Pararhizobium sp. A13: one gene and its partner. The protein of the gene in region 1 interacts with the protein of each later gene in a pairwise test. Links are inferred from orthologs where the notes say so. Each region holds a gene or a part of one and is shown on either strand. Other genes may lie near its edges.

Region 1 (3,137 bases):
TCCATCATCCGTTGCTCCCTTGTTGTCTTATTGTGTCTCAGCTTCATTTCTAGAGCGGCCCTTGGCTAGCCTCTCTGTTGCAGTCTGATGAGATTGCTCGCCAACCAATTCGCTAACCTGTCCAAGAGGCCGTCATAATCGACATCGATGATGCAGCTTCCGGGCTTCCTCGGGTTAACAAGCAAGGAGATCGGATTTCCAGTGCGGTAGTTGAATTCATCCATCGTGTTTGTGTCGATCGTGGCGCTGTAGAATTGGCCATCAACAATGTATCTGACGATGACAAACACCGCATTGGCCTCGCCTGATCCAGCGATATAACTCCTTGAAATAGTGGTATCGATTGGTCTCCATTTCTTTCTAAGAAAAATTGCCTGTGTACGCCGGAATATTGGCGTAAGTAAAATAATCGCGAGCACTAAGCCGATAATCCATTTGTCAGGCACGGATTTATTCCCTGGGATTCGGCTGTGTTTCTCAAACTGCCGTAAAACAATTGTCGACGAAAAGATGCGTGCCGTTGACGAAGCTGGATTCGTCGCTTGCCAGGAACAGCGCTGCCTGCGCCACTTCCATCGGATCGCACATCCGGCCCTGCTGGGCGGCGATTGCCGCGTCGGAGACATCGACGCCATATTTTGTCAGACCCACCAACTCTCGCTTGCCGTGATCAGTGGCGATAAAGCCGGGGCAGACGGCGTTGGAGCGGATGCCGCGGTCGCGGAACTCGACGGCAATGGCGCGGGCGAACATATGGCAGGCGCCCTTGGTCGTGTCGTAGAGCACCTCCATCGGCGTCGCGGCGACAGCCGAGATCGAGGATGTGGAGACGATGCTGCCGCCGCCTGCGGCCAGCATGCCGGGCAGCACGGCCTTGGTCATCAGGAACATCGAGCGCACATTGACAGCCATCAGCCGATCCCACTCGTCTTCCTCGGTCTCAAGGAACGGCCCGACGGCCAAAATGCCCGCATGATTGAAGAGAACGGTGATATTGCCGAACGCGTCCTCGACGGCTTTGACCGCCGATTTCACCTCGGACGATACGGACACGTCCGCCGGCGCGAAGACCGCCTGCCCGCCCTCGGCGCGGATTGCCGCTGCCACCTCCTCGCCCTTGCTGCGCGGCAGGTCGACAATGCCGACGCGGGCGCCTTCTCGGGCGAAAAGCTGGGAAGCCGCGAGCCCGCAGCCTCCCGCTCCGCCGCTGATCAATGCCGTCTTTCCGGAAAGTCTGCCAGCCATCGCCGTTCTCCTCGTTTTTCGTTGCGAGGATTATTGTTGACGGCGGGGCGGCTGTCGATATCCCATGAGGGATACGGAAATAGAAACGAAGGTCCCATCCCACTGCCAGCCCAATGGCTGACACTGCAGCAGCACAACACCGTGCGGCTCACCCTCGCCACAGCGATGCGTCGATCGGCGAAACGATTGGAATTTCCGGAGGTACGCGCACTTTCACCGAAAGAATATTGACCGGCGCCTGGCCATTTCCAGCCAGGCGGAACGCTTCCGCATATTCATAGACCACCTCAACCAGCAGAAGCTGTATTGAGACAGTGATCAGGCCGCGTTGGAGGCCTGGTCGTCGCTGAGGAATGCGTAGATGCCGGAGGCGGAATCCGTTGCCCGCAGCTTGGCGACCATTTCGGGATCGCGCAGAACACGGGCGATCCGCGACAGCGCCTTCAGATGATCGGCGCCGGCGCCTTCGGGCGCCAGAAGCAGGAAGACGAGGTCGACCGGCTGGTCGTCCAGCGCTTCGAAATCGACCGGAGATTCCAGCCGCGCGAAAATGCCGACGATCGACGACAGGTGGGCGAGCTTGCCATGGGGGATCGCGATGCCGTTGCCGACACCGGTAGAACCCAATCGCTCACGCTGGAGAATGACGTCGAAAATTTCCCGTTCGGGAAGTCCAGTGATTTTGGATGCTTTTGCCGCCAATTCCTGAAGCAACTGCTTCTTTGAATTGGCCTTCATGGCCGGAAGTATCGCATTCTGCTGCAGCAAACCTGCCAATGCCATTCTTTTTGTCCTCGTTCGCCGGTGGAAACCGCATTCGGCAGGCAATGCCGGACGCGGCCTCCATCCATCTTTCTCGGTGGTTCCTGACGGACCGTCAACGGTCTTGCCTGCATCCACCACCAGAAAAAAGCGGTCGATTGAGCACCGGCGAGCCGGTACTCAATCTGATCCACTCAGCCCTTGATATTGGCTGCATCGATCCAGCCAATGTTTCCATCGTTGCGTCGATAGACGATATTCAACTGCTCATTGCCAGGGCTACGGAACATCAGGACGGGTTCGTCTGTCATGTCGAGCGCCATCACGGCGTTTGCGACAGACATCGTCTTCAGTTGTTTTGAACTTTCCGCGACGATCGTCGGTGCATAATTATCCGGAAGCTCGTCGTCTTCATCGGGCACTGAATCCATCACGGTGTAGGCTACTTCGGCAAATCCTGCATGACCATTGCCATTGTGGTGATCCTTGAGCTTGCGCTTGTACCGGCGGATGCGTTTGGCAATCCGCTCGGATGCCGCGTCGAACGCAGCTTGCGGGTCATTCGCCTGGCCGTTGGCCTGCAAGGCAGCGCCTGAATCCAGGTGTATCTTGCAATCGGCGCTGAAACGGGATCCAGACTTTTCCACGGTGACCTGGCTTGAATATCCTCCGTCAAAATATTTGGTTACGGCCTGTTCGATCTGGTCTTCGATCCGCAGACGGAACGCTTCGCCGATTTCCATATGTTTACCGGATACACGCACACTCATGGAGTTTCCTCTCTCTTCGTGATTTGCGCAGCCAGTCTATTCCAACCGCATCCGTCATCCAAGCATTTCACGCACGCAAGCGAATTTTGCGTCACAAAGGCCAGGATTTGGAGGGATATGTTTCCGGCGGGCTCTAATGCCCTTGTCCATTGCGGCCGCCTCATACTTCAGGTTGTTCGAAAAGTCAAACGAAGAGTTAACAAGGTCGGGATTGCGGGCGTCAGTCCTGTTGAATGCTGGGATAACGGGGACAACGTCCGGGACGTGCCTTTGGTGGCACGCACGGAGCCGCCCTGCACTCCGCAAGTCGCCTGGTCAGGCCGAGACCTTGGCCATCGCCCGTTTTTCCCGGCGGCGCTG
Region 2 (3,595 bases), 370 kb from region 1 along the record:
AAGGCCGCCGGTCTGGAACAGCGGTTTCTCGCCCTGCTGCTGCAGCCGGTGGCGCAGCGCCACGCGGATGCGCGCCACCAGTTCGTTCATGCCGAAGGGTTTGGTCACATAATCGTCGGCACCGAGTTCCAATGCCTTGACGATCCCGGCTTCGTCGGTCCGGCTCGACAGGATGACGATGGGCAGCGTCAGGCCCTCTTCGCGCCAGCCCCTCAGGAGGTCGTGGCCCGGTACATCCGGCAGACCCAGATCGAGCAGGATCAGATCGGGTTGCTCGATCCTGACCATTTCCTTCGCGGCCTTGCCGTTGCCCGCTTCGCTGACGGCATAGTCCTGTGTCGCCAGGCCGACGCGCAGCAGCCGGCGAATGGGTGGCTCGTCGTCAACGACCAGGATTTTGACGGCCGACAGGGTCATTTCATGTCCTTCAGATTGGGCGCATCCGGCAAGAGCGGCAGGCTGACGGTGAAGACGGCGCCGGAACGGTCCGTCCTGTTCTCAGCGGCGATGGTCCCGCCCATTGCCTCGATAAAGCCGCGGCAGATCGACAGGCCAAGCCCGGTTCCGGCCCGGACGTGATCACCTTTGCGCACCCTATAAAACGTATCGAAGACCCGCTCGAGATCACCGGGAGGGATGCCTGGCCCCTCATCGGAAACCCTGAGAAGAACGCGTGCGCCATCGGTTTCCGCCTGAACGCCGACGGTCGAACCATCAGGGGCATATTTGGCGGCGTTGTCGAGCAGGTTAAACAGTACCTGCTCGAACAGGACGGGATCGACCCTGACCATGGGCAACTCGGCGGGAACGCGAACATCGACCTCGTGATGAGCCAGAATCTTGCTCGCCCTGCGCAAGGCGCTGCCGGCGATATCGCCGATATAATGGAACGCCGCATTCGGCTCCATCGCACCGGACTCGATCCGGGTCATGTCGAGAAGGTTGGCGATGAAACGGTTCAGCCGCTCCGATTCGTCCGTCACCGTCGTCAACAGTTCGAAGCGGTCCCCTTCCGGCAGCACGGACTGGTAGTCCCGCAGGGTGCCGGCAGCACCCATGATGGCCGCCAAGGGTGTCTTCAGGTCGTGCGAGATAGACGTCAGCAGCGCCGAGCGAAGCTTGCCGGCTTCCTCGGCCAGCCGCGCATTGTCGACATCAGCGACAAGCTGGACACGCTCGATGGCAAGCGCCGCCTGATCGGCCAGCGCATCGAGCAGCCGCTGTTGTTCCGGCGTGAGCAGTGGCCCTTGCCGGTCGTTGTCGAGACCGATGACGCCGACGGCGGCGCGTGCGGTGCGGAGCGGCACGTAGAGCCGTTTGGCTCCCGGAAGCGTATCGGCGCCGCGTCCGGCAGCGCGATTGTGTTCCCAGGCCCAGCGCGCCGCGGCGATATCGGCGTCATCCAGCGTGTCATCCGGTGGATAGCCGGCTTTCACGGCAATCGTCCCGTCTTCCGGCAGAAGCAGCACGACGCGCACTTTCAGCATGGAAGCGAGCTGAAATGCCGTCGCCCAGAGCACGTCGTCCAGCGTGCCGGTGCCCGCCAGCTTCTTGCTGAAAAGATAAAGGTCCTCGGTGGTTCGGGCACGCAGGCGTGCCGCTGCCGCCTGACGCTGCACGCTCGCGGTCAGATTGCTGGCGACGATCGCCACCACGAAGAAAAAGACGAAGGCGACGACACTTTCCGGATCGCCGATCACGAATGTGTAAAGCGGCGCAAGGAAGAAGAAATTCAAGGCGAGCGCACCGATGACGCTCGAATAGAGGGCCGGCTTCAAGCCTTCCGTTACCGCCGTGGTCAGAACCGCCATCAGAAAGACCAGCGCGATGTTGCGCACATCGAGCGACTGGTCGAGCAGAAAACCCACGCCCAGCGCGCAGCCGACATAGAGTGTCGCCAGCACATAGGGCCTGATCTTGAACTGCACTGGCGTCGGCACCGTCCTGACGCCCGTTGCGACCGGATCGCCCTCACGGTCATCCCCAGCAATGACATGAACGCTGATATCGCCTGCGCTGCGGATGAGCTTGTCGGTCACCGAACCCTGGAGCCACTGCCGCCAGCGAGATTTTTTGGGGCTGCCGACAATGATATGGGTGACATTGCTTGCCGCTGCGTGGCGGACGATTTCCTCGGCCTCATCGGAGCCCGGTCGGGTGATTGCCTCGCCGCCCAGATGTTCCGCGAGACGCAGGGTCGCGGCGATCCTGTCGCGCGCGGCTTCAGGCAAATGCACGGACCTTGCCGTCTCCACGTAAAGCGCCACCCAGGGCGCACGCAGGCGGTCGGCAAGCCGGGCGGCATAGCGCACCAAAGACGCGCAGCGCGGATGATCGTCGATGCAGACAAGCACCCGGTCGCCGGCCGCCCAGGGACCGGAGATAGCATGCGCCTGCATGTGGGTCAGCAATTGTTCATCGACCCGCTGGGCCGTGCGGCGAAGCGCCAGTTCGCGCAACGCTGTCAGGTTTCCGGGCGAGAAATAATTCTCGAGCGCCCGTTGCGCCGTCTTCGGCACATAGACTTTGCCGTCATGCAGCCGCTTGATCAGGTCATCCGGCGTCAGGTCGATGATTTCGACGTCGTCGGCCCGATCGATGATCGAATCGGGAACCGTTTCGCGCACCCTGATACGGGTGATCTGGGCGACGACGTCGTTCAGGCTTTCGACATGCTGGATGTTGAGCGTCGAATAGACGTCGATGCCGCGCGAGAGCAGTTCCTTCACATCCATGTAGCGCTTGGGGTGGCGGCTGCCGGGCGCATTGGTGTGCGCCAGTTCGTCGACGAGGACCAGGGCGGGACGTCGTGCAAGGATGGCATCGATGTCCATTTCATCGAGACGACGGCCCTTATACTCGACGCTCGAGCGCGGGATGACCTCCAGGCCATCGACCAGCGCCTGGGTTTCCTTGCGGCCGTGGGTCTCGACCACGCCGACGACGACATCGACGCCGTCAGCTTTCCGCGCATGGGCGGAGGTGAGCATTTCAAAGGTCTTGCCGACGCCGGGGGCCGCTCCCAGAAAGATTTTCAGGCGGCCGCGGCTTTCCCGCTCCGCCCGCTGTAAAAGCGCATCCGGTGATGGCCTGCCATCCATGTCGCGGCTGTCGTCTCGCATGAAGCGTTCAGTCTTTCTCCGTCTCGGACGGAAAGCAGCCGAATGCCGCTTTCCGCCCGGCACCATCAGGGCGAAACAGCTTTATCAAGTGCCATGTTCAGCGCCAAGACGTTGACGGCCGGTTCGCCGAGAATCCCGAGTTCGCGAGCCTCGACGGCCTGATCGACCAGTGTGCGGACCTGACCTTCGTCCATGCCGCGCGCCTTGGCGACGCGCGGCACCTGGAAATAGGCCGCTTCCGGCGTGATATGCGGATCGAGGCCGCTGCCCGATGCGGTGACCAGATCCATCGGGACCGCGACACCAGGGTTGGTGGCTTTCAGAGCTTCCGCTTCCGCCTTGATCCGGTCGAGCAGCTTCGGATTGGTCGGGCCGAGGTTGGAGCCGCTGGATGCGGCCGCATTGTAGCCATCGCCGGCAGCCGAGGGGCGGCCGTGGAAATAGGTGTCGCCTGAAAAGACCTGGCCGATCAG

What was found.
Region 2: the proteins of ptsN (region 1) and WI754_RS05170 interact in binary tests that used the Escherichia coli proteins (3 or more experiments, as listed by UniProt). The link is inferred for Pararhizobium sp. A13 from one-to-one orthologs.

The regions. Positions count from the first base shown.
Region 1 is NZ_CP149510.1:1,460,176-1,463,312, forward strand. What follows is about bases 297-3,114. They hold ptsN (PTS IIA-like nitrogen regulatory protein PtsN), read right to left. Parts: upstream 2,029-3,114; coding sequence 1,564-2,028; downstream 297-1,563. Other genes in these bases: WI754_RS07035 (hypothetical protein), read right to left, coding at 297-446; WI754_RS07040 (SDR family NAD(P)-dependent oxidoreductase), read right to left, coding at 478-1,245; raiA (ribosome-associated translation inhibitor RaiA), read right to left, coding at 2,202-2,777; rpoN (RNA polymerase factor sigma-54), read right to left, coding at 3,093-3,114. In the rest of the region: WI754_RS07030 (D-arabinono-1,4-lactone oxidase), read right to left, coding at 1-8; more of WI754_RS07035, read right to left, coding at 66-296; more of rpoN, read right to left, coding at 3,115-3,137. UniProt on the Escherichia coli protein: Seems to have a role in regulating nitrogen assimilation.
Region 2 is NZ_CP149510.1:1,090,236-1,093,830, reverse strand. The notes cover bases 214-3,489. They hold WI754_RS05170 (sensor histidine kinase KdpD), read right to left. Parts: upstream 3,123-3,489; coding sequence 414-3,122; downstream 214-413. Other genes in these bases: kdpC (potassium-transporting ATPase subunit KdpC), read right to left, coding at 3,188-3,489; WI754_RS05175 (response regulator transcription factor), read right to left, coding at 214-417. Also shown: more of WI754_RS05175, read right to left, coding at 1-213; more of kdpC, read right to left, coding at 3,490-3,595. UniProt on the Escherichia coli protein: Member of the two-component regulatory system KdpD/KdpE involved in the regulation of the kdp operon. KdpD may function as a membrane-associated protein kinase that phosphorylates KdpE in response to environmental signals.